DNA from 3 places in the Glutamicibacter mishrai genome. Region 3 is predicted to be linked to each of the others. Evidence: riboswitches for the same ligand, from Rfam matches in the RefSeq annotation. Region 3 holds a riboswitch; each other region holds the start of a gene.
What was found. A riboswitch is a leader RNA that binds a small molecule or an ion and turns the genes downstream of it on or off. The one in region 3 is predicted to bind S-adenosylmethionine.
Positions count from the first base shown of each region.

Region 1: it holds a riboswitch for S-adenosylmethionine, as region 3 does, so the genes downstream of both, D3791_RS05360 (OsmC family protein) here and D3791_RS13275 (cobalamin-independent methionine synthase II family protein) in region 3, are expected to answer to the same signal.
Region 2: it holds a riboswitch for S-adenosylmethionine, as region 3 does, so the genes downstream of both, D3791_RS11820 (O-acetylhomoserine aminocarboxypropyltransferase/cysteine synthase family protein) here and D3791_RS13275 (cobalamin-independent methionine synthase II family protein) in region 3, are expected to answer to the same signal.

Region 1 covers NZ_CP032549.1:1,125,252-1,134,867, forward strand. Annotated here, with positions in the region: gene D3791_RS05340 (glucarate dehydratase family protein) at 1-80, shown strand, start outside; gene D3791_RS05345 (2-hydroxyacid dehydrogenase) at 74-1,066, shown strand; gene D3791_RS05350 (MarR family winged helix-turn-helix transcriptional regulator) at 1,161-1,604, shown strand; gene D3791_RS05355 (DEAD/DEAH box helicase) at 1,613-4,582, opposite strand; SAM riboswitch class IV at 4,967-5,086, shown strand; gene D3791_RS05360 (OsmC family protein) at 5,118-5,669, shown strand; gene D3791_RS05365 (L-idonate 5-dehydrogenase) at 5,749-6,774, opposite strand; gene D3791_RS05370 (SDR family oxidoreductase) at 6,794-7,564, opposite strand; gene D3791_RS05375 (FadR/GntR family transcriptional regulator) at 7,732-8,445, opposite strand; gene D3791_RS05380 (L-lactate permease) at 8,472-9,616, opposite strand, start outside.
Region 2 covers NZ_CP032549.1:2,503,405-2,513,020, reverse strand. Annotated here, with positions in the region: gene D3791_RS11835 (hypothetical protein) at 327-863, opposite strand; gene D3791_RS11830 (AraC family transcriptional regulator) at 927-1,793, opposite strand; gene D3791_RS11825 (cystathionine gamma-synthase) at 1,865-3,076, opposite strand; gene D3791_RS11820 (O-acetylhomoserine aminocarboxypropyltransferase/cysteine synthase family protein) at 3,076-4,377, opposite strand; SAM riboswitch class I at 4,465-4,555, opposite strand; gene D3791_RS11815 (LysR family transcriptional regulator) at 4,788-5,729, opposite strand; gene D3791_RS11810 (DUF1852 domain-containing protein) at 5,852-6,844, shown strand; gene D3791_RS11805 (methionine synthase) at 6,863-7,903, shown strand; gene D3791_RS11800 (flavin reductase family protein) at 7,890-8,438, shown strand; gene D3791_RS11795 (hypothetical protein) at 8,514-9,616, opposite strand, start outside.
Region 3 covers NZ_CP032549.1:2,807,701-2,817,316, forward strand. Annotated here, with positions in the region: gene rpsO (30S ribosomal protein S15) at 94-363, shown strand; gene D3791_RS13250 (ABC transporter substrate-binding protein) at 812-1,807, shown strand; gene D3791_RS13255 (ABC transporter ATP-binding protein) at 1,814-2,662, shown strand; gene D3791_RS13260 (ABC transporter permease) at 2,659-3,501, shown strand; gene D3791_RS13265 (LLM class flavin-dependent oxidoreductase) at 3,531-4,859, shown strand; gene D3791_RS13270 (hypothetical protein) at 4,959-5,453, shown strand; gene D3791_RS13275 (cobalamin-independent methionine synthase II family protein) at 5,528-6,763, opposite strand; SAM riboswitch class I at 6,776-6,887, opposite strand; gene D3791_RS13280 (type 1 glutamine amidotransferase domain-containing protein) at 7,067-7,792, opposite strand; gene D3791_RS13285 (MFS transporter) at 7,875-9,065, opposite strand; gene D3791_RS13290 (pyridoxal-phosphate-dependent aminotransferase family protein) at 9,275-9,616, shown strand, end outside.

The sequences.
Region 1 (9,616 bases), 1.7 Mb from region 3:
GCGGCCTGCGCCAGCGCAACGACACCGGTTACATGCAATCCATCGACCCCAGCTACGAGCTCAAGAGCCCGCGATGGTAGACGCACTCAAGATCGTGGTCACCGATCCAATCGTGAGCCGCTTCGAATCCCGCTTTCGCGAATTGGCGGCAGGCTTCGAATGGCATTTTGTGGCCGATTTGCAGGCAAAAGAGCAGTCATCGCGCATTGCGGAAGCCGACGTGCTCGTCTGCTCCAAGCTCGCGCCCGAAGATGCGCAACAATGCCAGGCGCGGTTGGTGCATGTTACCGGCTCGGGAACGGATCGTGTTGCTTTGCAGCAGCTCCCGGCAACCACCGGCATTGCCACCACCTCGCATCACGAACGCTCCATCGCCGAGTACGTGCTGATGGCCATCCTTGCCCACGAACGTCGCCTGTTTGAAGTTACCGCCGAATTGCGCGAAGGCACTTGGAAGACGGTGGCCACCGACCAGTCAGTGCCAATGTTCCGCACGTTCAAGGACCTGACTGTCGGTTTCATCGGGCTGGGCGGAATTGGCGCAAAGACATCAGCGGCTGTCTCGGCGTTAGGCGCGAAAGCTATTGCCGTTCGCCGCAATCCATCAACGCCTTCAGAAGCCGACCAGAAGCTGGCGTGGGTCAAGTCCATGGAGCATCTGCCTGAGCTTCTGGAAACCAGTGACGTTGTGGTTCTCTGCCTGCCCCTGACAGATGAGACGCGCGGTCTCATTGGCGCGGAGCAACTCGAACTAATGCGCAAAGATGCGCTCCTGGTGAATGTATCGCGTGGACCGATCATTGATGCCCAGGCTCTGATCGCTGCCTTGGAGCAGCGAATCATCGGCGGAGCTGCCTTGGATGTCTGGTGGGATGCGCCCAACGGCACCAAAGCTCCCGAGCTGACACGGCAGCTCGCCGCCCATCCACGGGTGATCGCTACCCCGCATTATTCAGGACATGCCCGGAACACTTTTGAATCCAGGGTGGACGAGATCTGTGAAAACATCCTCGCCTTCACGGCCTTGCCCGGATCCCTATCCGCAGCGCCTGCCACCGATAGCTGAGCCAAAGGAATCGCTAGGGCTGGGAATTCACAAATGCCGATTCGTGCCGGATGAAATTCTGTCATGGGACAGTCCACTCCATAGAATGGTTCCCATGCAAGATGAAAAGCTGCTGCACATGGTTGAAGAAGAATTCACCGCCATACTTTTGCACGCCCGGGATATGCTCCTGCGCCGCGCCAAAGCTGTGCACCCCGACCTGCAAGCACCTGGTTACCGGGTACTGGCCCTCGTCATCCGCGACGATGCCCAGCAGCAAGGCGAGCTGGCTGAAGCGCTGAGCCTAGACAAGGCCACCATCTCCCGACTGGTCAAACATCTTGAAACTCTTGGACTGGTCAACCGCACCCAAGATCCTTCCGATGGCCGGGCGCAGCTGGTCTCTGCCACACCTATGGCACACGAGAAGTGGAAGGCCAGCGGCAACACCCTGCGCCAGGAGCTTCGTCGTCAACTCACCGAATGGGAACCAGGCGAACTGCAGAACTTCGGCGAGCTCTTACACCGTCTGAACATCAGTTTCGACGAACTCGATTAACCGGGAAACTACTCCATCAGGGCCAAGAAATCATCTGCGCTGAGCGCTGCTGGCTGGCCCGCTTGGGCTTCGTCTCCGAGGACATCATTGAACAGCTGAGTCTTCTTCGCTTGAAGCGCCAGCACCTTGGACTCAATAGTGTCCTTGGCAACCAGACGATAAACATAGACAGGTTTCTCTTGGCCGATGCGGTGTGCTCGGTCAATGGCTTGGGCCTCAGCCGCCGGATTCCACCATGGGTCCAACAAGATGCAGTAGTCCGCCGCGGTGAGGTTGATGCCAAAGCCGCCAGACTTCAGCGAGATGAAGAAGACCGGGAAGTCGCCGTCGGTGAATCCTTCGATCAGATCCTTGCGCTTGGCACCACTGGTCGAGCCATCCAGATAGCCGTGATCAATGCCTAGTTCTACGGCGATGTCCTTCGCTTTGGTCAGGAAGCTAGTGAACTGGCTGAAGACCAGGATCTTGTGGCCCTCGGCGACGGCATCGCCCATCATTTCACGCAGCAATTCGAGCTTCGCGCTGGCACCGTCCCCTTCGCCTACCAGTGAGGGGTCCAAAGCCAGCTGGCGAAGCAGCGTCAAGGACTGCAAGATCTTGAATCTGTTCGAATCAACATCATCCACCAAACCGAGCACTTCCTGACGCACACGCTGGAAACGACGATCATAGGCTTTACGGTGGCTTGGCTCCAGTTCCACTTCCAGGATCTGTTCGGTCTTGGCAGGTAATTCTGGCACAACTTGTTCTTTGGTACGGCGAAGGACGAAAGGACGCAGACGGCTCTTGAGCCGATCCAGCCGTTCCTTGTCCCCATCAGCGATCTGCTTTTGGTAATTGTCTTTGAAGGCGTTTTGACCGCCCAGCAATCCGGGAGCAGCCATCGAAACCAGAGCCCACAGTTCCATCAGGTTATTTTCCATCGGAGTGCCGGTGACCACGAATTTGCATGGAACTGGCAGCTGCCGAGCTTGCTTGTAGCCCTTGGATGTGTGGTTCTTTAGCTGTTGCGCCTCATCCATGATCATGACGGAAAAGCCGGCGGCTTCGAATTCCTCATAGGACAGCCGGAAGATCGTATAGCTGGTTACGATCAGCTGGGCATCGCCCAACTGATCGGCTACGGTTTGGCCGGCCTTCTTGGCTGTCGAGGTAATGCCCCACGTTTTGAGGTTCGGGGTGAATCGGTGGGCTTCATTGATCCAGTTGCCTACGACGGATGTCGGAGCCAGGACGAGGAACTTTTGATCTGGATTCTCAAGGCGGGCCTGTTCGAGACAAGCCAGCAATTGGACGGTCTTGCCCAGCCCCATGTCATCTGCGAGTACCCCGCCCAACGAGTGGGTGCGCAGGAAATTCAACCATGAAAGCCCCTGTTCCTGGTAGGGGCGAAGGTTCGCTTTGAAGCTTTCGGGAAGCTGCACCTTTTGAAGTTCTTCACCGCGGCTGAGCTCATTCATGTTCTGCAACCACTGGCTATGCTGGGCTTCGATGATGCCCAGATCCAGCAGCTCGTGCCACCAGTCAATGCTTAGCTTGTGGACTCGAATCGTATTGCCTTCGACTTTGCCTAGTTCGCCAGCTTCTGCGATCAGCTGGCGCAATTGCGCGAAGTCTTCACTTGCAATGGGAATGACCGTCATGTCTTCAAGGACCAAGTAATCCAATCGCAGAGTGAGTGCTGCCAGCAACAACGCGAAGGGCACCTTGATGTCATCGATGGTGACTTCGACCGTTAGATCAAACCAGTCGCCGGTGTTTTCACCGGCCTCGATAGAGACCGTTGCCGGCGTATCAAGGATCCGATACTTAGGTAGCTGATTCTGCGCTTCGATGAGAATATCTGGGTGTTCTTCAAGCAACGGCAGGGTATAGACCATGAAGTCGATGGACTCATCGATGCTCAACTCGCGGTCCTCGTAGATCCCGCGTGAATTCACGTTGCCTAACGCCGAGTCGTCGCCCAATTTATCCTTGATTGAAGCCAAGATCTCTTTTTCGACGCTGCGCTGCTTGGTCGCTTTGGGCGCGTACTTCCACGAATAGTGCAGATTCACCGTTTCGGCAGTGCTGGAAACTCGCAGCCTCAACACCGGGCGAGGAGGCTCGGGAATGGCGTAGGAAACGTCAGCGCTTTTCAACGGTGCCAATGCCCTCATGCGGTCCAGATGGGAATCTTCGAATCGTTGGACATCGGTTGACGGAATGAACTGCACACCAGAAGCGATAAAGGTCGCTAGCTCGCCCGAAACGGGCTCGGCAAATTCGGCCAGTCCCCAGTCCTTGGATTTCTCCAGCGGTTTCGACGAATACGCCAAAAGAGCTGGCGGGTTGCCGATAGGCAATAAGTGAGTGTGCTCCTCTACAGGTCCTCTGAGGATGCCTTCTACCGTCAACCCGTTCTCGCCGCGACGCATATCCAGGTACGCCTGGGCCTGTACCTCGCTGAAGTTCACTTCAGATTTGCCTGAAGTGGCACCGTTGATGATCGCTACGCCAGCGTCCCGAAGCTCTCCAAATGCAGCTATCAAGTCCCTGCCGGGCACCTCCATCAAGGAAATCCAGTCCTTGGCTTCCCAGAAATGACCATACTTCTGCTTTTCTGCGTGCTCTCGCAGACGGTTCAGTTCAATTACCGCTCGGCGCTGTTCCCGAGGGAAATGTTCGTCAAAGGCCACTGATTTCCAGCTCACCCCGGACTGCACCCAAGGACTCTTGCTTCCCCGCTTAGCTGGGCGCGCTTGAAGAGTCAGCAGGTCGTCGCCACCATACCGAGGCGTTCTAAGAATCTTCAGGATCAGCCCCAAAGGTTCTTCAATAATGTCTATTTCGTCCTCGGGCACCGGCAACAGTCGGTTAAGATTTCGCTCCCACTGAGGTACTGCATTGCGACGCCACGCGTATGGGTCCGATTCGATGTCAGAAACAATCAGCGGATCATCCTCGTCGCTGAGGACCTCTAGGAGTAACGCCGCCACCTCTGCGCAGCTTTTTTCGGATGGATGCCCTGAGCAAAATCCTTCAAATTCAATGCGATCCCCCACAATGTGGAAATTCGCCACCACTTCAAGACCTGCGACCAGGCCGGTGACGCCTGAACTGCTAACCCTTTGGTATCGGTCAACGTCTTGAACGAGACCCGCTTTGTGATACATCCGTCCAGCACGAAGTTCATCGTCAGAGACCAATAAGTCCAGAGATTCAAAGTTCAGCTGGAATTCCATCATCGCCATCCAAAAGTAGTGCGTTAGAGCGGATTGCTACCCTCCATCCTATCGATGCATAGCGACAAGACAGCCATGACGAAACGTTAAGTGGATACTTTACCGAGCCCAGTGTTAGCGGATAAAAAGGAACTACTGAATCACGAGTTCCACTCATCAAGGCCCTGGCTGAGCGGACGGCAACCCTTGAGCCATTGTGCGGGGTGCCCCAGGTGACGATTCGACGCATCTTGAAATCCAAGATCGTAAACGATGGCGCCCCCTGCGCCAGAAAGGGGATGACTCCCCCATGTCTCACGCAACAGCAAAACTCTCAGTAGCCGAGGACCGTTCACAGCGCCTTCAAGAAGCAGGTGCAGGTTGGGGCGAACGGATTTCCGCCGCACCGCATAGCGCCGCGTTGACCTTTACGGTCCAGGGCGAAGGCTTTGATTCGGTGGCCAGCAATATCCGCGCCGGCAAGCATACCTTCACCGTCGATGAACCAGCAGCGCTCGGTGGCAGCGACGTGGCCGCCAGCCCCGTTGAATACGCTTTGGCAGCTTTGGTGTCCTGCCAGGTCGTGGTCTATCGGCTCTACGCCGAGAACCTGGGAATCCAGGTTGACGATGTCCAGATCACTGCGGACGGGCAGCTCGATGTCCGCGGGCTCTTCGGCATCGATCCTTCCATCCGCCCCGGCTTCTCTTCGGTGGACCTGAAGGTGCAGATTGCTGGTCCGGAATCCGCCGAACGCTACGAGGAATTGCGCCAGGCAGTAGATGCACACTGCCCCGTGCTTGACCTCTTCGCCAACCCGGTGCCCGTCACCACCTCGGTGCAGCTGATCGAAGCCAGCTAGCCTAAGCTGAAAACAGCAGTGCACTGTGGCGGCCATTGATACTACTGGCCGCCACAGTGCACTTTGGGACTCGCGAGAGCTACTGGTCCAGGAAGTTGAGCAGCACCTTGCCCGAGGTCGAGGAGTCCTTGGCGGTTTCAAAGGCTTCAATCCCATCAACCACTGGGAACTCATGGGTGACGGCTGCACCTATCTGCAGGGAGCCGTCGGCCAGGGCTTCGAGCACCTGATCGATTTCGCCGTTGAAGCGGAAGGAACCGACTAGTTCCAGTTCCCGGGTGATGGCCAGTGAAATCAGCGCGGGCTGTTCGCCGCTTGGCAACAGGCCCACCATGACCACTCGGCCACCACGCACTGCGCCGCGGACCGCTGAGGCCAAGCCGCGATAGTTGCCGCTGGCCTCGATCACCACATCTGCGTTGATGTTGGCGATGGCTTCCTGGTCATCGGCGCGCAGGGTGGAGGTGGCGCCCAGTTCCCGGGCGATGGCCAATGGCTTCTCGTGCATATCCACTGCGATGATCTCGCTGGCGCCGCCACGCTTGAGCACTGCCACAGCGAGCGCGCCGATAGGGCCGGCCCCGATCACCAGGGCCTTTTTGCCTGAGACATCTCCGGCACGCGAAACGGCATGCCACGCCACCGCTGCCGGTTCGGCCAGCGCGGCATCGCGCAGCGAGAGTCCCCCAGGCAGTTCGCGCAGCATGCGCGTTGGCAGGTTCACTTCGCGAGCGAAGGCGCCTTCGGTGTGCGGGTAACGGGCGGCCGAGCCGAGGTAGGTGCAGCCCGGGGAAAGATTCGGACGATCTGCCGGGTACGGTTCGCCGGTGTCCCCCGGTGTTGCGGGGTGCACGGCGATCTTGGTTCCGGCTGCTGGCCCGCTGCCATCGGTGGCGGCTTCAATGACAGTTCCCACGATCTCGTGTCCGAGAATCATCGGTGCCCTGAGGATGGATTCCCCGGCGGCGCCGTGGCTCCAGTAGTGCAGGTCCGATCCGCAGATGCCGCCGTACGCGATGGCGATGCGTGCTTCGTCGGCCTTCGGTGCCGGCACGTCGATCTGTTCGATGCGCAGGTCTCCGGCGGCGTGGGCGACCACAGCCATGGTCGTGGAGGAAAGGGTGCTAGACGACAACGCTCATGCCTCCGTCGATGAAAATGGTTTGCCCGTTGACGTAGTTGGAGCCATCCGATGCCAGCCAGATGGCCGGGCCGGCCAGGTCCTCGACGGTGCCCCAGCGGGCAGCCGGGGTGCGGCCCAGGATCCACGAGTTGAACTTTTCATCGTCCACCAGGTTCTGGGTCATCTCAGTGTGGATGTAGCCCGGTGCGATGCCATTGATCTGCAGTCCAGCGCCAGCCCATTCGGCGGTCATGGCGCGGGTGAGGTTGCGCAGGCCGCCCTTGGCTGCGGTGTAGGCGGAAATGGTCGGGCGGGCCAGGTCGGTTTGCACCGAACAGATATTGATGATCTTGCCTTCGCCGCGTTCCACCATGCCGCGGGCTACTTCGCGTCCTACCAGGAAGGCGCTGGTCAGGTTGGTATCGATCACTCGCTGCCAGTCGGCGACTTCCAAATCCAGCATGGGCACGCGGTGCTGGATTCCGGCGTTGTTCACCAGGATGCGGATGGCGCCGATGTTCTTTTCGATGGCTGCGATGTTCTCGCGTACGGAGGCGTCATCGGTGACGTCGAAGCAGACGCTGTGGACCCGCTCTTCTCCGTAGCGGCTGGTGAAGTCCGCAGCGGTTTCGGCCAGGCGCTGTTCGTCCCGGCCGTGCAGGATGATGGTGGCTCCGGCGTTGGCCAGGGCGCGGGCCAGTTCGCGGCCGATGCCGCGGGAGGACCCGGTGACTAGGGCCAATCGTCCGGATAGGTCAAAGAGTTGACTCATGAATTCCCTCGCATGGAAGTGTCGATGGTTCATCGACGGGAACCCACTGCCGGTAAAAACCAGCTGCCGTATCCGCAAAAGTAGCCCCGTCGCTTTCCCAAAACATATCAGACATAAGGGAGTCGTGGAGCTATAAAGTCCTACTTATTGAGTTGTTACGCTCCCGGCTACATCGACCGCGTCTGCGAGTAGAACCAGTTGATGTGCTCTTCGAGCAGCTGGGCTGCGCGCTCGCGCTGCCCTGTGGCGAAGGCGTGGTGGATGGCCTTGTGCTGGCGGCGCAGAACGCGCACCACCGGCTGCCATGCCTCATCGCTGGGCACCGAGTCGGAGACGTAATCGCTGATTGAATTGCGCAGCGATTCCATCATGGATTCGACCACCGAGTTGCCGGCCATGGACGCGAGCAGCACATGGAATTCTGCATCAATGCGGTGGAAGGCCTCGCGCGAGAGCTGCGGATCATCCATGCGCATGATCAACACCGCGGTGCGGTCGATCACCTGCTGGGCATAGACCGGGTCACGTGGGTTCATTTGCGCGGCCCAGGTCTCCAGCAGGATGCGCGACTCGACGATCTCGCGGACGTTGATCCCCTTGGCCGCCAAGTGCAGGCGCAAAGCCTGCGAAATGCCGGCCGAGGGGTTGGAGATGATCACCGCTCCGGAGTTGGGTCCGGAGCCGGTGGAAGTCTTGATAATGCCCATCACGTCAAGGATGCGGATGGCATCGCGCACCGAGGCGCGGGAGATCCCATGCTGCTCCGCGAGCGCACGTTCACCGGGAAGCTGGTCCCCCACGGACAACTTCTCGGTACGCAGATCTTCCTCAATTGCTTGAAGCACGATCTGGTACGCACGCGGAGCTGGGTTAATTGGCATCGGATCTATTTTAGCCGGTCAGCTAACTATGGAAGCATCCAGGAGAGCACCGGGGTGGACTGCAGGTAGACCAGGGCGCACAGCACCAGCAGCATGCCGACCGACCATCCGGCGACCTTCTTCAGGATCACCGATTCCTGGCCTTCCATCTTCACGCTGGTTGCGGCGATGGCCAGGTTCTGCGGGGAGATCAGCTTGCCGACCACGCCGCCGGAGGTGTTGGCGGCAACCAGCAGGTTCGGATCGATGCCGGCATTGATGCCAGCTGTTTGCTGCAGCTTGGCGAACAGTGCGTTGGCCGAGGTGTCCGAACCGGTCACCGCGGTGCCGATCCAGCCCAGGATTGGCGAGAGGAAGGCGAAGAATCCGCCGGCGCCAGCCAGCCAGGTGCCCACGGTGATGGTCTGGCCGGACAGGTTCATCACGTAGGCCAGACCCAGCACCGAGAGGATGGTCAGCGCGGCGAAGCGCATGTTGTAGATGGTCTTGCCGATCTCGGACAGGCCTTCGCCGAAGGTCATCGCGTACTTGCCGCCACCGGTATTGCGCGAGTAGACAAAGGCGACGATCACGCCGGTGATCAGCAGCAGGGTGCCTGGCGAGGAGAGCCAGGAGAAGGTGTATATGGTCGAGGAGACGGCCTCGCCATCGGCATTGACCACCTTGCCATGCAGGCCCGGCCAGCCGAACTTGATGTCGGTGCTCGCCAGCCAGGCCGGGATATCGATGCCCAGCTTCCACAGCTTGGCCAGTCCGAAGATCACGATCACCAGCAGGTATGGGAACAGCGCCATCCAGGTGTTGGCCTTTTCCAGCTTGTTGCCGCTCTCCACCGGCAATGCGGCGGCTTCGGCGGTCAGCACGCGGGCACGAGCCTCGTCGGCGCCCTTGGGAGTCCAGAAGCGCAGCAGGATCACCGCGGCGGCCAGGCCAACGAGCGAAGCGACGATGTCGGTCAGTTCGTAGGAGAAATAAGTGGAGCACAGCCACTGGGCGATGCCGAAGGAGATGCCGATGGTCAGCGTGGCTGGAAGTACCTGGCGCACACCGCGCCAGCCATCGAGGATCAAGACCAGGATGGTGGGAACGAACAGTGCCAGCAGCGGCGACTGGTGGCCGACGACTGCACCGATTTCATGGGCAGGGATGCCGGTCAGCGCGCCGGCCGTGG
Region 2 (9,616 bases), 300 kb from region 3:
AACTTAGTTCATCCCCTGCCCGACATTGAATCAGTTGAGAATCCTAGACATTTTTCGATAATCGACAGGATACGTTCAGTTCTCCACCACATGTACTTCTAAACATCATATCTCGCGCTGGTTCATAGTGGACTGTACCCTTCGGCAGAGGCAACCATCGTCTAATATTCGTCGTCCAAACCTGTCGGCATTTTCGTCTGGTTTTTCGCGGATGATTTAGCTTTACCCCGGCCCAAAGGCGCGCCTCCTGAGCGCTTCAACTTCATGTCAACAAAAAACGATATCGTGTCCGGCAATTGCGGTTCGGGCTACGGCGATCACACGGCTTAGTCCTCCCTAATTTCTTCCGTTGTGACACTCGTCAGCTTGAGGGCGGCGGCTGCGACCAGGCGCGGATCCACGGACGGATCGGCAAATTGCTCGGCCAGCTCAGGCAGCCAGGGATCCAGCGGAAGCCCCGCGTCATCGATCCCACCGATCAGGCAGTCGGCCTGGATCAGCCGGTTTCCGGCGGTGCTACTCGGGATATCCAGCCAGTCCTGCATCAGGCCGCGGGCGCTCTTGAAATGGGTGCGCCCGGTGGTGGTGCGGCCGGCAGCGGCTTCGATCTGCTCGATCGTGGGGTTGGTGCCGGCATCGGTGATGGCTTGGAAGGATTCCCGGTCCAGCTTGTGCGCGCCGGTGCGGCGCACCGCGTGGGCAGCCTCGATCTGGGCGCGGGCCTGCTGTTGGCCGATGTGCTCGGTGAGCCAAGCGAAGTAGGCGGCGTGGCCGGCGAGAAGATCGCCGGAAAGCACAGCAGTGGCTGAGGCGATCAGTTGTCCCGCCTCAGCCAGATTCTTCAGTGCCTGCGCTGTGTCCATAGGAACGAGCATGCCCCGCGCAAGATACGACGCGGGGCATGCAGTGACGAGGTGTGGATAAGCCTAGCGGTCGGCTTCCACCGGGAACCACAGCTCGCAGGTGGCGGTGCTGAAATCAGCGGCCCGATCGAGCACGGCAACAATGGACGGGCCGGGACGCAATCGCCACGGGTTGGACGGGAACCACGAGGTGGCGGTGGAGGCCCAGAGCTCCTGCAAGGCCGCCGGGTAGGGCCCGGTCACGCTGAAAACCACCCAGTGGCCGGCGGGAACTTGGATGGAATCCAGGTCTTCGGGCACCGGGCCTGCGGGCACCGCGACCCCGTGCAGGTAGGTCAGCTCGCTGCCTTCCTGGTAGTCCGCATCAACCTGGTCGCTGACCTGCAGCAAGCCTGCCGGATCGGCGGCTGAGAGTTCCTTGAGCCGGGCATGTTCGGCCACCGGGATGGAGGCGATGTGCTCTTGGATGTGCGGGTTGGCACCGTGATGGATCAGCGGTACCTGCGCGGCGTATCCGATGAGCTGGAAGTTCTCTCGTTCTGTTATTCGTGCATCCATGGGGCGATTCCCTTCGACGTGCAGGCTGAACCTGATAATTGGTTGGCTTCGAAGGGGGCCGCCATTCTCGCGGATATCACCCACGGACGCGCCGTGGACAGCTCGGAAGGCCCGGCCAAATGCTTCGGCCGAGCCATATCCGTAGCGGATCGCGATGCTCAGCAGGTCCTCGCCTGTGAGCAGGTCCGCGGCGGCCTGGGTCATGCGGCGCCGGCGGATGTACTCGGAGACCGGCATGCCGGCCAGCGAGGAGAACATCCGCCGCACGTGGTATTCGGTGGTGCCTTCGGCGCGCACCAGCTCAGCGAGGTTGATCTGCTCGCGCAGATTCGCCTCGATATGCTCGATGAGCCGATTGAGAATTCCGATCATGTCTCCACCCTTCCCCATCTACTATTCTCCAGGGTTGGGGCACGCCGCCCGATCATCGCGGTTCGATGCGATCAGGCGTTTTCCAGAGTCTTTTCACGTACCCGGGTGACGACCGGTTTGGACGCAGCGCGGGCCGCGGCCAGCCCGCGTTGCAGATCGGCGATCAGATCTTCGACCTCTTCGATGCCCACCGAGAGGCGGACCAGATTGGCCGGGATCTCCAGCTCGGTGCCGATCAGCGAAGCGTGGGTCATTTCGCGCGGATAGCAGACCAGGGATTCCACCCCGCCCAGGGACACCGAAAGCTGGAAGTACTCCATGGATTCGGCGAAGGCGCGGGCGGACGCCTCGTCCTTCAGGGCCACCGAGACGATGCCGCCAAAACCGTGCTGCTGGCGGGCAGCCAGCTCGTGGCCCGGGTGGTTCTCAAGCCCCGGGTAGTAGACCCGGGTGACCTCGGGCTGCGCATCGAGCCAGCGGGCCAGCGTGGAAGCGGTGGCGCAGTGGCGTTCCATGCGCAGGCCTAGGGTTTTCAGTCCGCGGGCGGCCAGGTAGGAATCCTGCGGTCCGGCCACCGCTCCCCCGGCGAACTGCTGGTAGCCCACCGCTTCGGCCAGGGATTGCCCGCGGAAGAGGTGATCGGCCACGATGACCGCACCTCCCAGCACATCGGAGTGCCCGCCGATGTACTTGGTGGTGGAGTGGACCACCGCGTGGGCTCCAAAATCCAGCGGGCGCTGCAGATAAGGAGTGGCGAAGGTATTATCCACGACCAGCAGGGCACCCTGCTCGCGGGCGATGGCAGCCCAGCCGGCCAGATCGGCGATGCCCAGCAGCGGGTTGGAGGGGGTTTCCACCCAGAGCAGTGCGGTGTTCGGCTGCACGGCGGCGCGCACCGAGTCCAGGTTGGTGATATCCACCGCCGAGGAGGTGATCCCCCACTTGCTGTGCAGCTTGGAGATCAACCGATTGGTGCCGCCGTAGCCGTCGGCACCGAGGATGATGTGGTCGCCCGGTTCGAGCACCGCACGCAGCAGGGCGTCTTCGGCCGCGATGCCCGAGGCGAAAGCGAATCCGGCGGCCCCGCCTTCCAGGGCGGTGAGCTGATCCTGGAAACCGTCGCGGGTCGGGTTGGAGCCGCGGGAGTATTCGTGCCCGGAACGCAGCACGTTGATGCCGTCTTGGATGAAGGTGCTGGTCTGGTAGATCGGCGGGACGACCGCGCCGGTGTGCGGGTCCTTGTGCTGGCCGGCGTGGACGGCCTGGGTGTTGAAGCCAGTCATCATGCTCCTTGGGTTTGCGGGGCCAGGGCCTGGTCCAATGCCAGATCCAGGGCCTGGGTGAGGTCTGCGAGCAGGTCGGCTGGGTCTTCCAGGCCGACCGAGAGGCGCAGGGTTGAGGTGTTCAGGCCGGCGTCGGCCAGCTGGGAGGCAGAGAGCCGGCAGTGGGTCATGGTGGCCGGGTGCGAAATCATGGTGCGGGTGTCCCCCACATTTGCGGCCAGCGAAATCAGCTTGAGCCCGTCGATCACCGGGGAAACCAGCGACGGGTGGGCCAGCTCGATGGCCACCACGCAGCCGGTTCCCTTCGGCGTGAGCTTCTTGGCCAGCTCGTGGCTGGGGTGGGCGGGCAGCGACGGGTGGTGGATGGCCGCGATGCCCGGGTGGGCAGAGAGCTCGTGAATCAGGGTGGTGACGCTGCGCTGCACGTGGGCGGCGCGTACCGGCAGGGTTTCGATGCCTGCCAGGATGCCCTGGGCGCTGGCCGGGGCCAAGGTTGGGCCCAGATCGTGCAGGAATTTGGAGCGGACCAGCATCGCGTAGGCGGCCGGTCCGTGGCGTTCGAGCAGCGAGGTGTTGTTCAGGCGCACTCGCGGGGCGGCGATTTGCGGCCAGCGCGCGGTGTCGGAGAAGTCGAATTCCCCCGAGTCCACGACGATCCCGCCGAGTACCGAGCCGTGTCCGGCCAGGCCCTTGGTGGCCGAGTGCACCACGATGTCGGCGCCATGATCCAGCGGCCGCACGTTCAGCGGGGTGGCCAGGGTGTTGTCCACGACCACCGGGATGTTGTGCTCGTGGGCGATGGCCGTGATAGCGGGAAGGTCGGCCACGGTGCACAGCGGGTTGGAGACGGACTCCAGGAAGAATGCGCGGGTGTCGTCCTCGATGGCCCCGGCCCAGGCGGCCGGATCGGCCTGGTCGACAAAGCTGATGCGGATGCCGAAGTCGGCGAAGGTGTCGGTGAGCAGATCCACGGTGCCGCCGTAGAGCGAGGAGGACGCCACGATGTGCTTGGGTCCCTGGGTCAGCGCCAGCAAGGACAACGCCACCGCGGACTGGCCGGTGGCGGTGGCCACCGCGTGGGCTCCGCCTTCCAGTGCTGCCACACGCTGTTCAAGGATCGAGACGGTGGGATTGCCGGTGCGCGAGTAGGTGAAGCCGGCCTGGCGCAGCGCGAACTTCTCGATCGCTTCGGCATGCGACTGGAATTGGTAGGCGGCGGAATTGTGCAGTGGCGGCAGCATCGGGCGGAAGTCTCCGCTCGGGCGGTATCCTGCGTGGACCGCGTCGGTTCCTTGGCTCATAGCTCCTCCTCGATTCTCTGCGAGGGAGTGCACCGATTAGGCATCGTGCAAAGGCACGAAGCACAGCGCGAAAACGCGTTCGGAACTGCTCCATCGTTCCTGGCATTAGCACCTTTCGGTTTCCCGATGGTTGCTGCGACGTCAACGAGCCAGATCTCTTAGTCGCTCTTGATGGTTTGTTGTTCTTCCATGGTTGGCCATGGGCTGCGAGGGGTGCAAGCGCTATCGGGCGGCGGGCTTCATACAAGGCCGCCAAGCTTCATATGTCGTGCACTTGTCATGATGACGCGGTGGCTGGCGCCACTTTGTGACGCACCAAAATGAGAATACCCCCGAGACTTTCAAGGCTTTTTCGGAAGTTTATGACGAAGGAGCGGCACTCGATGACCGAGAGTTACGCTGTTGGCGGCTCAGCCGAGCACTTCCACCCCGAAGCTGGCCACCACTGCGCGGACTTCCTGCAGGTAGCGCTGAGCCTGGTCGGTGAGCGGGATCGCGGCGTGATCGATCCAGCCGATCTCGATGCGCTCGTCGATGTCCAGCGGGATGGCAACGATGGATGGATCCAGCTCGTCGCTGATGATGCCGGTGGAGATCGTGTACCCGCCCAGGCCGATCATCAGGTTGAAGATGGTCGCACGGTCCGAGACCTGGATTTCCCGCTGGCTGGAGCGTGTGGAGAGCACTTCCTCGGCGAAGTAGAACGAGTTGTTCGCCCCTTGATCGAAGGTCAGCCGGGGCAGGTTTTCGAGGTCTTCGAGGGTGACCTGGTCACGGGTGGCCAGCGGGTTGCTGCGCGATACGAAGATGTGCGGGTCGGCGAGGAACAGCGGGTGGAACACCAGGCGGGATTCGCGCAGCAGCTTGTCGATGACTTTCCGGTTGAAGTCGTTGCGGTAGAGGATCCCGATATCGCTGCGCAGCGTGCGCACGTCCTCGATGATTTCCTCGGTGCGCGTCTCGCGGAGCGAAAACTGGTACTCCTCGGCCCCGCTGGCCTGGACCATCCGGACAAAGGCATCCACCGCAAAGGAGTAGTGCTGGGTTGAGACACCCAGCAGTCGTCTTGCCGCCGGCCGGCCGAGGTAGCGGTGCTCCAGCAGTTCCACTTGCTCCAGGACCTGGCGGGCGTAGCCGAGGAATTCTGCGCCCTCGGCGGTGAGCGTCACTCCCCTGGCCGAGCGCACCAGCAAGGTGCGCCCCACCCGCGATTCGAGCTCCTTCATCGCCGCCGACATGCTGGGCTGCGCGACGTAAATGAGGTCGGCGGCAGCCGAGATCGACCCCTCCGAGGCCACCGCCACAAAATAGCGCAGCTGCTGCAGTGTCAATCCATTCGAAACCTGAACCATAGTTTGAGTCTATATGAATCCATAGTTATATCGAGTTACCTGATATCAAGAATCACCCTGCATGATTGACGCAACGACTTCCCCTCGGCCTGTCCAGGCCTCCCAAATACAGATTGGCCATCATGGCAGACGCATTAAATTTCAGCATTAGCACCACAAGATTCGACGAGAATTACTCCCCTTCTGCGAATTCTCGAACCACGACAAACTTCGCCAATTTGGCGCGCGGAGAGCGCCGCGAAGAGAACCTTCGCAATGCCCTGACGATGATCAACCGCCGTTTCAATTCCCAGGCTCACTGGGACAATCCCCAAGGTGACCGCTATGCACTGGAATTGGAAATCATTTCCGCAAATGTACATGTTTCTGCCAATAATACCGATCAGGAATTTCCCCTTTTAGAAGTGCTTGAAACCACGATCGTGGATAAACTCACGGGTACCCGGTCCCAGGGCATGGTCGGCAATAATTTTTCTTCTTATGTCCGCGATTACGACTTCAGCGTGGTGCTTCCAGCTTCGTGCAATGACAGCGGAGCCCCGGTGCTTCCGGAAGATTTTGGCGATCTCCATGGGCAGCTCTTCCAGCATTTCTTGAACTCACAGGCGTACCGTGAGCGTTTTGCCCAGCTGCCGGTGGTCTGCATCAGCGTCTCGACTTCCAAGACCTACTTCCGCACCGGCAACAGCCATCCAGTGCTCGGTTTGGAATACCAGCAGGATGAAAATTCATTGACCGACGCGTACTTCGGGAAAATGGGCTTGAGCGTGCGTTACTTCATGCCGCCGGGCGCTGTCGCACCGCTGGCGTTCTACTTCCGCGGCGACCTGCTCAATGACTACACGAACCTTCAGTTGATCAGCCTCATCAGCACGATGGAAACGTTCCAGAAGATTTATCGCCCGGAAATCTATAACGCCAATTCGGCCGCTCCTTCTGTGTACCACCCGAGCCTGGGCGCCGAAGACTTCTCCCCCACTCGCGTCTTTTATGACCGCGAAGAACGAACTCAGTTGGGCAAGATCCAAGGCAAGTTCACCGAAGAGCATTTCATCATCCCGAATCGCCAACTGCTAGATCAGTGGTCTTCCTCCTACCCGACTCCAGTCGCCTAAGATTCCGAAAGATAACTCATGACTTCCCCGCTTATCCCCACGTCGATTGTCGGCAGCCTGCCCAAGCCGTCATGGCTTGCCGAGCCTGAAAAGCTCTGGTCCCCTTGGAAGCTTGAAGGCAAGCAATTGCGCGAAGGCCAGCAAGACGCCATGCGCGCAGCGGTCCTCGAGCAGGCCCAGCGCGGCATCGACATCATCTCCGATGGCGAGCAGTCGCGCCAGCACTTTGTCACCACGTTCATTGAGCACCTGAGTGGTGTCGACTTCGAGAAGCGCGAGACCGTGCGCATCCGCAACCGCTATGACGCCAGTGTCCCCACCGTCGTCGGTGCCGTTGAACGTGAAAAGCCGGTATTCGTTCAGGACGCGAAATTCCTGCGCTCCTGTACCGACAAGCAGATCAAATGGACCCTTCCTGGCCCCATGACCATGGTCGACACCTTGTACGATGCGCACTACCGCAGCCGCGAGAAGCTGGCCTGGGAATTCGCGACCATCCTGAACCAGGAAGCCCGCGAGCTGGAAGCCGCCGGGGTGGATGTCATCCAGTTCGACGAGCCTGCCTTCAACGTCTTCTTCGACGAGGTGGCCGACTGGGGCATCGCTGCGCTGGAGCGCGCCTGCGAGGGACTCAAAGCCGAGACCGTAGTCCACATCTGCTTTGGCTACGGTATCAAGGCGAACAACGATTGGAAAGCGACTCTGGGCGCTCAGTGGCGCCACTACGAGAAGTCTTTCCCGCTGTTGCAGGCTTCCTCCATCGACACCGTTTCGCTGGAGTCCCACCATTCGAATGTCCCGCTGGAGGTTGTCGAATTGGTGCGCGGCAAGCGAGTGATGCTCGGAGCTATCGACGTGGCCAATGACGCTGTGGAGACTCCTGAGGAAGTCGCGCAGACTCTGCGCAACGCACTCGAATTTGTCGATGCCGACAAGCTGATTGCCAGCACCAATTGCGGCATGGCCCCGTTCCGCCGCGATGTGGCCCTGGCCAAGCTCAATGCGCTCAGCGCAGGAGCTAGCATCCTGCGCGAGGAGCTTGTTGGTGCCCGCGTCTGAAGTGACAGAATCAGCGACACCATCGTTGCCCGCAGATGATTTCAAAGCGATCTTCCGCGGTCACCCCGGTGGCGTAAGCCTGATAACCGCCGATGCCGGCGACGGACCAGTTGCCCTCACGGCAACGTCCGTGGCTTCGATCAGCGTTGATCCGCCATTGCTCGTTTTCTCGATTTCTGCGCTGTCTTCGGCAGCAGAAGTACTGACCAAGGTAGCAACGCTGGTCGTTCACAGCCTTGATGTGCACGACATCGAGGTGGCTAAATTGGGGGCAACCAGTGGGATCGACCGCTTCGCACAGAAGCAAACGTGGTCAAGGCTGAGCACCGGGGAACCGGTATTCGATGGCGTCCGGGCCTGGGTACGTTGCGCGGTCACCGAACGGGTTCAGGCGGGCACCTCCACGGTTTTTGTCGCGCGCGCCCTTGAGTCGCACATTGAACGAGATAGCGAACCCGGCCAGCCCAGCAACGGATTGGTCTACCATAACCGTGCCTGGCACCGCTTGGATGAAAAGTCGCAAATAAAGAATTGAAGCTGTTCGGCCACCGTCTCAAAGGCGGTGGCCGAACAGCTTCAATTGGCATTTCGCCAGTAATATCTCGCCGAACTAGTGCTTGGCAGATTTCCGACGGCCCAGAGCAACAAATACTACACCGGCCAAGGCCAGCAGTAGCCCCACACCGACAGCCGCGACACCGTCAAAACCGGTGTTTGCCAGTGCCGGTGCAACAGCGTCGGCGCTCTTCTTGGACGATTCCTTCTTGACCGAAGTTGCTGGTTTTACCTGGCCTGCAGGTTCGATGACAGCACTGGCCGAAGGAGATTCACTCTCGGACGGAACCAGTTCTTCTTCAGTTACGGTTCCGTCAGAACCGTTATCCTCGGGAGCTGCCTCGATGCCGAAGAACAGTTCAAGATAGTACGCTCGCAGGTCGGGATCATGGGCAAATACTTCTTCGAGGAACGCCTGGAACTCAGCGGCGTCTTCATCGCTTTCGATGCTTTCGGCGATGAATGGCAGAATCAAGTCAATCAGCTCAAGGCCATTGTCGGATTGGAAATATTCTTCCCACTGCGCTTCATCCCAGTCGTAGCTTTCCTCAGGAAGAAGCTCGGTAATAGCGTCCCAGAAAGCCTGATCCTCGTCAGAAAGTTCGTACTCGTCTTCCCAGTAACTTTCGTCAGCTAGCACTTCATCGATAAGCCGGTTTAGTTCTTGGCCTGCTTCGGTTTCATCGAAAGCTTCCCACTGGGCTTCATCCCAGTCCTCACTACCTTCGGGCATCAGCGCGTCAATTTGAGCCCAGCGAGGATCCTCGTCCTCGACTGCGACGTCGTCCGATGACGTTTCGGTGGCCTTGGCTGACTCACTCACTTCAGCCGTGAGCTCAGGTGTAGCTTCAGGTTCTGCCAAAACAGCTGATTCCGTCACCGTGGGTTCTGATTCTTCAGCCGCCTCGGATACAGCAGTTGGAGCAGCCGAGGACTCGGTTCCCGGGTCAATGGCAGGTTCCGACGTTTCTGCCTCAATAGACTCGCCGGCATCGAGCTTCGTCTCTGGCTCTAATGGAAGGATGCTTGCCTCGGATTCAACGACGTCCGCTACAGGAGACTGAGACGCAACTGGCTCCGCCTGCACGTCCGCTGACGGTGATGATTCCACGGGGGTTGAGATGGCCTCATCCGAAATCACTTCTGCATTTGCTGCCG
Region 3 (9,616 bases):
GTTCTCGCTGCAGTCCGCGGTTGCGAGTATCCACCGCAAATGCTTCGGCGTTTGCACTGACTTATGAACGCGGTCCAACTCTAGGAGTTTGTTATGGCATTGGATGCCACTATCAAGAACGAAATCATCAAGGCTTACGCTACCCACGAGGGTGACACCGGTTCGCCTGAGGTTCAGATTGCCGTCATGTCCCGTCGTATTTCGGACCTGACCGAGCACCTGAAGATGCACAAGCATGACCACCACACCCGCCGTGGCCTGATGGCTCTGGTTGGTCGTCGTCGTCGTATGCTCGGCTACCTGAAGAACACCGACATCGAGCGTTACCGTTCGCTGATCGAGCGTCTGGGCCTGCGTAAGTAGTCTCTCGCGCTGGTGCGAAAATCCCCGTCTTCCTTAGGGAAGGCGGGGATTTTTTTATGCCCGAAAACGTCATGATGGCATCTTCCACTAAATTCCTTGCGGCACGAGTCCACACCCAGATGTCCTCATGCGACTGATCATTGGAAATTTAGGACCTGAAGCTACCGCTAAGTCGCGACCAATTGCGACTCATTGGCCTCAAGACTAGGGCGTGTGCCTCTCGCATGTCCTCACGTTGCCTCTGGCTACATCAGGTGTAGTGCCAGGGGACTTCAAACGACATCTAATAGCGACTTTGACTTCGCATTTCACTGAATTTCAGCAGGTTTCAGAAGCCTTTTCTGACCTTTTCTGAAAGTGCTTTTATGGCTAGCAAGAGCCCGCACTTGTCAGGAATGGAGCACCGAAGATGTTCAAGACCCCGCTATCGCCCAGACGGCGCCGCACCATGGCAACACTGTTGCTAGCACCAGCACTGCTGATGGCCTCCTGCACGTCCTCCGCTCACGGCACCGACCTGAGAAATCCTGACGGTACTGTCAACGTCAGATATGAAGGTGCAGCCAACACCGTAACGCTCATAGAGCTGGCTTCCGCTCTCGGCTACCTTGACGGCATCAAGCTGGAATGGGTTGGCAACAACTCCAGCGGGCCGTTATCCATTCAAAATACGGCAACCGGTGAAACCGATATTGGCGGTGCTTTTTCTGGTGCTGTTGTAAAGCTCCAAGAAGCCGGAGCCCCGGTGACTGCTGTCGTCTCCTACTACGGTTCCAATGACGATTACTTTGTCGGTTTTTATGCTTCCAAAGACAGTGGCATTAAAGAAGCTCGGGATCTTATCGGAAAGACCGTCGCGGTCAATACGCTCGGTGCCCACTCAGAAGCGGTGATCCGCACCCACCTGAAAGCACAAGGGCTGAGCGACGACGAGATCGGCCAAGTCCAGCTTGTCGTATTGCCGCCGACGGACACTGAACAAGCTGTCCGGACCCATCAGGTCGACGTCGGGGCACTTTCCGGAGCTGCCCAAGTACATGCAGTGAAACAGGGGGATTTGAGAGAAGTCTTCAGGGACACGGAAGTGTTCAACAACTTCAATGCTGGCGAATACGTCCTGCGCGACGACTTCATCAACGAATATCCCGAAGCAGCGCATTCCCTGGCCACGGGCACAGCCAAGGCCGCGAACTGGGCCGCTTCACATTCACGCGATGAAGTTCTCAAGAAGCTGACGGACATAGTCGAGTCCAGGGGCCGTGGCGAAGATGTCGAAGCCCTACAGTACTTCAACGGCTATGGAGTAGGGAAGAACGCTCCGATTTCTGATGAGGACTTCAGCCGTTGGATCCCGTGGCTGAATGAATCCGGAATTGTTGACGGAGAGATAACACCCAGTGAGTACTACACCAATGAATTCAACGATCTCGCAAACGAAGGATAGCCACTGATCATGTCCACTATCGAAATCAAGAACCTGAGCAAAACGTTCCAGCGCACCGGCGCCAGCGAACAGTCCGCAGTCACAGCCCTTGAATCCCTTGACCTGTGGATCCAGGACGGCGAGTTCTTCACCCTCGTCGGGCCAAGCGGATGCGGCAAATCCACGCTGCTGGACATACTCGCCGGCTTGAGCTCTCCGAGCCGGGGCGAAGTCCTCGTTGATGGGGCACCCATTTCAGGACCAAGCCTCGAACGCTCGGTGGTCTTCCAGCAGTATGCACTCTTCCCATGGCTCACGGCGGCAGCCAATGTCCAAGTGGGTCTCGAAAGCCAGGCCCGGCATGGACAGGGACTGAACAAAGCTGAACGCCGCGTGAGGGCCCATGAATATCTGAGCCTGGTCGGACTAGAAGGCGTAGAGGCTAAATACCCGCATGAACTGTCCGGTGGAATGCGGCAACGCGTGGCGATCGCACGTGCCCTTGCCCACGAACCAAAGGTCCTGCTGATGGATGAGCCCTTCGCAGCCCTCGACGCACAAACCCGCGAGCAACTCCAAGATCTCCTCTTGGATATCTGGAAACGTACCAAGACCACCATCGTATTCATCACCCACGGTATTGAAGAAGCCGTCTATTTGGGGCAGAAAGTCGCCGTCATGTCGTCCAAGCCCGGAAAGATCAAGGAGATTGTGGACATTGACCTTGAAGATCGACTGTCGGTAGATGACATTCGTTCCACGCGTCGGTTCGGTGAATATCGGCACCACATTTGGACGCTCTTGCATAACAGCAATCAGCAAGAGACGGACACGCCAACCGGAAAAACATTGGTTACTTCAGGAGCTCCAGCATGAGCACATTGGTATTACAAGATCAGCCAGCCAGCATTGACGTTGTTTCTGCACAACGCAAACCTTCAACCGGCCGAGCGATAAAGGCCCTGCGAAAAACACTGTATCGATCTGGCGCAATTATCGGTTTCCTGCTGGTGTGGGAGCTTGTCCCGCAGTTTGTGCTGGAGCCTGCATCAAAAGTCTTTCTCCCGCCCCTGCACGAGGTACTGCAGCAATTGTGGAAAATGATCATCAGCGGTGACCTTGCCACGCACATTGCCGCCAGCCTTTCACGCTCAGCGATCGGTTTTATCCTGGCGGTGGCCATCGGTGTTCCCGTGGGGCTGGTGGTCGCCTGGTTTTCGAAGGTCGGCGACTTCCTGAACCCGCTACTCGAAGTTTTCCGCAACACCGCTGCCTTGGCATTGCTACCGGTATTCACGTTGCTCTTGGGCATCGGCGAATTGTCCAAGGTTTCCATCGTGCTCTACGCGGCATTCTTCCCGGTACTGCTCAACACCATCCTTGGCGCACGCAGCGTTGACCCGCTACTGATCCGGGCCGGCAGAACGTTGGGGCTAAACAGTTTCGAGATTTTCTCAAAAGTAGTCCTGCCGGCCTCGGTGCCCATCATTTTTACTGGGATTCGCATGGCAGGAACGTCAGCGGTATTGGTTCTCATCGCCGCTGAAATGATCGGTGCGAAGGCTGGTCTGGGATACCTGATTACCAATTCGCAAGCCAGTTTCCTCATCCCGAAAATGTATGCGGCAATTCTGACGGTCGCCATTCTGGGCTTTGCCGTCAACGCCGCCCTCGTAGCGCTGGAACGCCACTTCTCACGCTGGGCTCGCGCCTAGATTCATGTATCACTGAAAGGACCTGCACCATGACACGTACATTGACCCTCAACGCTTTCCTCATGACCACCGGACACCATGAATCATCGTGGCGCTTGCCAGAGAGCGACCCTCATGCCGGAACGGACATTGGCCACTACATTCGCTTGGCGCAATTGGCCGAAAAGGCTAAACTCGATGCGATCTTCTTCGCTGATGGACCATTGCTCCAAGGACCAGTCGCCCAGCGGCCTGCGGGGATTCTCGACCCGGTATCGGTACTGACGGCCATTGCACCGCTGACGGAAAACATTGGACTGATTGCTACCGCTTCAACCAGCTATAACGATCCTTATAATCTGGCGCGACGTTTCGCGAGCCTTGATCTGATCAGCAATGGACGTGCTGGTTGGAATGTCGTCACCACTGCAGGTGATGCCGCCGCTCGAAACTTCTCTCAATCCGGACAGTTCGATAGTTCTCAACGATATCTTCGGGCGGACGAGTTCTTGACGGTAGCGAAAAAACTAAGGGACTCGTGGGACCCTGAAGCAATCGTCGCTGACAAGGACAGCGGCACATGGGCGGATCCTGGCAAGATCCATCCTGCGAACCACGTTGGAGAACATTTCCAAGTCGCAGGTGCGTTGAATGTTCCGCGCTCGCCGCAAGGCCATCCAGTGATTATCCAAGCTGGTGCTTCGGCTGCAGGCAAGGACTTTGCCGGGCGATGGGCTGAAGCCATATTCACGGCTCACCAATCCTTTGAATCGGCCAAAGCCTTTTATCAAGAAATCAAACACAAGGCTGTAGCCAACGGCAGGGCCGAGCAGTCCGTGAAGGTGCTACCGGGAATTGTTCCCATTCTCGGCTCCACGGAAGCCGAGGCACTTGAATTGGCGGACCGCTTGGATGAACTGATTCTGCCGGAGTATGCCAAGAACACGCTGGCCCAGCAATTGCATGTCGACCCGCAGATCCTAGACCTGGATCGGGATTTACCAGCGGGATTGGAAAGCGTAGTCTCCAAGGAGAAATCCACGTCTCGAAGGGACCTCATCCTAGAGCTGGGTTATCAGCGGAAACTGACGGTACGTCAGATCATTCGCGAGCTGGGACCAGGACGAGGGCATCAGACGTTCACCGGCACACCTGAACAACTTGCCGACCGAATTGAGTATTGGTTCAATGCAGGAGCAGTCGACGGGTTTAACATCATGGCTCCGGTGCTTCCATCGGGTCTCGAGACTTTCACTGAGCAGGTGGTCCCGATCTTGCAACAGCGCCAGCTCTTCCGCACCGAATATGAGCACAGCACGCTGCGCGGAAACTATGGCTTGCCTATTCCAAGAGTTGAACGGACATCATTGAGCGTCTAGGGACGGCGAGATATCCCGTGAAGGCGAAGGCATGTAAGTCTGGCTCTTCACGGGATTTCACGAGCCCAATTTGTCGGATCAGCAGATTACGCTGTGCCCATGAATGATGTATCCCAAGCAGCAGGCAAGCTTGATCTTCAAGACTTGCGCGAATGGTACGACGCCGCGGAATTGAACCTTCTTTTGGAAGCCCAAGCTCCTGACGAAACCATGTACTGGAAAGTTACGGCCACCGAAGAGTGGGAGGAATTGGAGTCAGCGGCTCAAATCGCCGATATCCTCCACCTGGTTAGCCAAGAGGGAGACACCTTCAACTTCGAAGGCGAAGAACCAATCAACAAATACGCCCAGGGCCTGCGCCTGGCTGACGGAAATTTCATGCTGGAGCTAGCCATCGTTGATTCACACGCATACAACATGCGCATTGCCTACGGTCCGAAAGCTGACAGCGCATCCAGCTCTCCGGATGATGACGTTGAACCCTACGGGCCTGAATCGCTCACCGTGGCCCAGGTCCATGAAGTCCTCACCGGTTGGGTGCTTGGACGCGGCCTTCCCGATGGCTACGGCGGTAGCATCCACATGTATCGATAAATACAGACGAAAATAGACTAGCGGGCGGCCCCGATGGGGACGCCCGCTTGCTGCAGGGAAAATTGCGCCTAGCGCTATAGGACCGTCGAGGACTTTTCGAACAATCGGTTAGTGGCGATTCGGGCTCCTTCGCCCAGCGCCTCCAGCTTCGCCGCCGCGATTTGCGGATGCACGCGGCCGCCAAGACCGCAATCAGTGGAGGCGATGACATTTTCACGGCCCACCAGATTCGCGAATCGTTCAATGCGGTCGGCAACCAGATCCGGATGCTCAACCACGTTCGTAGCATGCGAGACGACGCCAGGGATCAGGATCTTGCCCTCCGGCAAGGCGCGGTTTTCCCAGATGCGCCATTCGTGCTCGTGGCGCACGTTGCCTGCCTCGAAGGAGATCATGCCTGCATTAATCTGCAGTACCGAATCCAGGATGTCGGCGAAGGCGATGTCCGTGGTGTGCGGTCCATGCCAAGATCCCCAGCATACGTGCAGGCGGATCTTGTCGGCGGGCAGATCCCGCAAGGCGTAATTGGTCGCTTCGACGCGCAGCTGGATGAATTTGAGATAGTCCTCGAGGCTAGGCTCGGGATTGACCTGGTCCCAGGACTCGGCCAATGACGGATCATCGATTTGCAATGTCAGCCCGGCATCGAGGATTGCCTTGTACTCTTCACGCATGGCATCGGCTGCTGCGTAGAGATATTCTTCATCGCCCGCGTAGAAATCGTTGGCCAGACGGGCACAGGAAGCTGGAGACAACGCGGCGAGGAAGCCTTGATCAGTTCCTGTTTGTTCCAGAGCCGAAGTCAAGTTCTCAATATCAGAAGCCACGAGGTCATGTCCGGTGTAGGTCAATGGCGCGACGACTTTGGGCTGCGTCGTTGACTTGCGATTCGTCAAGATTCCGGACGCCGGATCAGCATAGGCCTCGGCAAAGCGCTGGCGGTCGCGGCGGTCCGGGAACGAGGTCAGAACGATATTCCCGGGGGATGAGCGGCGAACTTCCGCTTCAGCCCAGCGGTCCACGGTCGTTGCTTCCAAGCCGCCAAGGCGTGCGAAAGAATAGTTCCACCAGGCCCCGTAGTCCACGGACGAGGACATCGTATGGCCGTATTCGCCATCATTGGGAATATCAATCCCGGCATTGCGCTGGCGCTGGACGACATCCACCACGGCGGTCGAGAGCAATTCGGTAAAACCGGCAACATCCTCAGGATTGTTCTCCTTGGCCGCGTTGGCTGCCAAGAGCTCCGGGGTGCGCGGCAGGGAGCCGGCGTGGGTGGTAAGGATATGATCCGGGGTCTGTGAAGACATGGCAAAGCCACCTTTCCATCGGTCCTGGCGGTAGCACCGTATCCGCAAAAAGCTAGAGCTTCGTCAGTTGGATCGGTTGCTGCGGCGTCACAGAGCCAGGTCTCTCGGCCACTCGGGATGGGTACATATCAATCACTATCAGCCCTTTGGGATCGGCTGCGAATTGCTGGACCTTCGTTGCGCCAAGGACAAGCTGGAGACCGTCATATTCGAACACAGTGGGCCGAAAAAAGCTTGAACCCGTGCGATGGCACGAGTTCAAGCTCAATCTTTACGTAATTTTTGCGCGGGTTACGCCGATTTCTAGTCCGCTTCTGCTTCGGCAGCGGATTCTTCGGCTGCCTTTTCCTGGTGGATTACTTCTGCGAGAAGTTTCTCCATCTCCTTTGCGACGCCTGCGGCTGAAGCGGGGTTCTGGCCGGTGACCAGACGTTCGGAGACTTGAACGTTCTCTTCAAAATTATCCGCAGCGATATGGTTGGCGCCTTGCTCGACCAGTTTGTCGGCCAAGAAGAACGGGATGATCTGATCCTTGCCAACGGCTATTTCCTCGTCGTTGGTGAAGGCCGCGACATCCTTGCCGCTGAGCAGCTTGATGCCGTGGTGCAGTTCCACATCGAGTAGCCCCGCCGGGCCATGGCACACGGCGCCGACGACTCCGCCCTTGTTATAGATATCCCCGATGAGCTTTTGCAGGCCTTCATTGTCGGGGAAGTCCCACATGGTGCCGTGGCCGCCTACCAGGTAGATCGCGTCGTATTGCTCCGGGTCAATGACTTCCACCCTGGCCGTGTTGTACAGGCCAGCCCGGGTAGTTTCGTCTTCGGTGAATTGCACCTGGATCGGATCGTCAGTATCGACAGTGTCCCGGGGAGGCTGTCCGCCCTTGATCGAGGCGAAGTCGACGAAATGCCCTGAATCTCGGAAGACCTTCCAAGGATGAGCTGCTTCCGCGACGTTATATCCGGTGGGGTCTCCGCCCGCACCGAGTTCGGAAACGCTGGTTAGGACCATGAGGATTTTCTTCACGGGGTACTCCTTTCGCATTTGTCCTCCCAGCCTTGTACAAAGTGGGCAAGGCTTCAACCGAACCTAGCCGGTTTCCAGAGTTCTATGCGATTGTTCCCTGTTTGGATGGGGAATCGGGTAAGCGAAGCATCAGGATTCCCAGCAAAGTAATAGCCAAGATCACTGCGGCAAGGGCCCATAAGCCCGCCGAGACGCTGGCTGTGGCAGCGACGGCACCCACGAGGATCGGGCCGCCGGCGTCCCCGAGTTCGCGCCCGAGTTCTGCCGATCCCATGGTGCGCCCAATGCGTTCATCGGGAGTCGTCGAAGCTAGATGAGCGAAGCCCAGCGGTGTAGAGATCCCGACGCCGGTCCCCAGAAGCAGCGAGCTCAGCAGCAACGTGGCAAAGCTCTGCCAGATCGCAACCGAGACCAGTCCCGCGATGATCAGCAGGAGCCCGAGAGCCATGCCTGTGGCAAAACTGATCCAGGCCTGATCGTTGACCCGGCCAATCCAGGGCTGCACGAGGGCCGAACAGATCGCCAACATCGACACCACGCCCATGCTTTGCATCTCGTTGAGACCCAGCTTCGAGCCGATCAGCGGCAGGAAGCCAACGGCTGCGCCCAACGCGCCGGTGGAGGCAGCCAGAACCATGGTCGGCACCAGGAAACCCGGCTGCACCGTTTGGCGGGCAAGATCTGCCAGCGTGTAACGCTGCTTGGGGAGAATGGGCAGGACGGGCATTTTGAGCCACACCCAGATCGCCGCGGCCAACGAGATCACTGCCATGAAGGCAAAGAGCGCGGGGAGGCCCGAGAAGAAGATCAATCCCGCGCCGATCAGCGGGCCCAAGACGTAGCCGAGGGTTTTCCACGCACCGTATCGGCCGAAGTACTGGCCAGTGCTAGGCCCAGAGAGCCGAGCCACAGCTGCGGAAGCCGCCGGAGAAAATGCCGAGGCCGCAGCGCCCTGGCCAAGCCGGACTAGGCCAAGCGCAAGCGCTGAATTCGCGAAGATGCCCATGGCTGACATGATCGTGAATACAACGAGGCCGCCAAGAATCACCGGTTTTGCGCCGATGCGGTCGCTGAGGGTTCCAAATACCGGTTTCAAAATGACTTCGGCAACATCGTAGACGGCGAGCAAAATGCCCAGCGTGAGCAGGCTGGAACCTAGTGCCTCGAATTCGGATCCGAGGCCTGCAGCAATGCTGTGTGCTCCAAAAGCGGTAGTGAAGCCGGCGGCAAAGAGCGGCGCTATGTGGCGGGTGCTTGTTGTATCTCGGGTCATGACATCATTTCGTTGTTGATGGCAGTGGAGTATTACGGGGTATCGCCGACTGCCCGCGAACTCGCTGTCCGTGCAGAGATCCAAGGCTGACGCATCTTTGAAAATAGCATCTTGGAGTTTCCACTCGAAGTATTACCGAGCGAAGGGCGGGCCAACGGTTAGGCTGAAGTTGATTTGAACTTCCGAGATGAGCAGGAATGCGAGACATCATGAGCAATACAGTTCTTCAGCGTCACCTCTTTGGACCTGGTCCATGCAACCCCTATCCGGAAGCGACGGCCGCATTGGGACTGCCGCTGCTGGGTCATCTGGACCCGGAATTCATCGCCCGCATGGATCGTGTGGCCGATGGCCTGCGCACGCTGTGGGGGACCGAGAACCTGCGGACCCTGCCACTGAGCGCCACGGGTTCGGCCGGCATGGAAGCGGCGTTTGTCAACACCATCAATCCTGGCGACGTTGCGGTCATCGCCGTTAATGGCCTCTTCGGCGAGCGCATGTGCGAAGTCGCGTCACGTGTGGGTGCCGAGGTTGTCCGGGTTGACCACGAA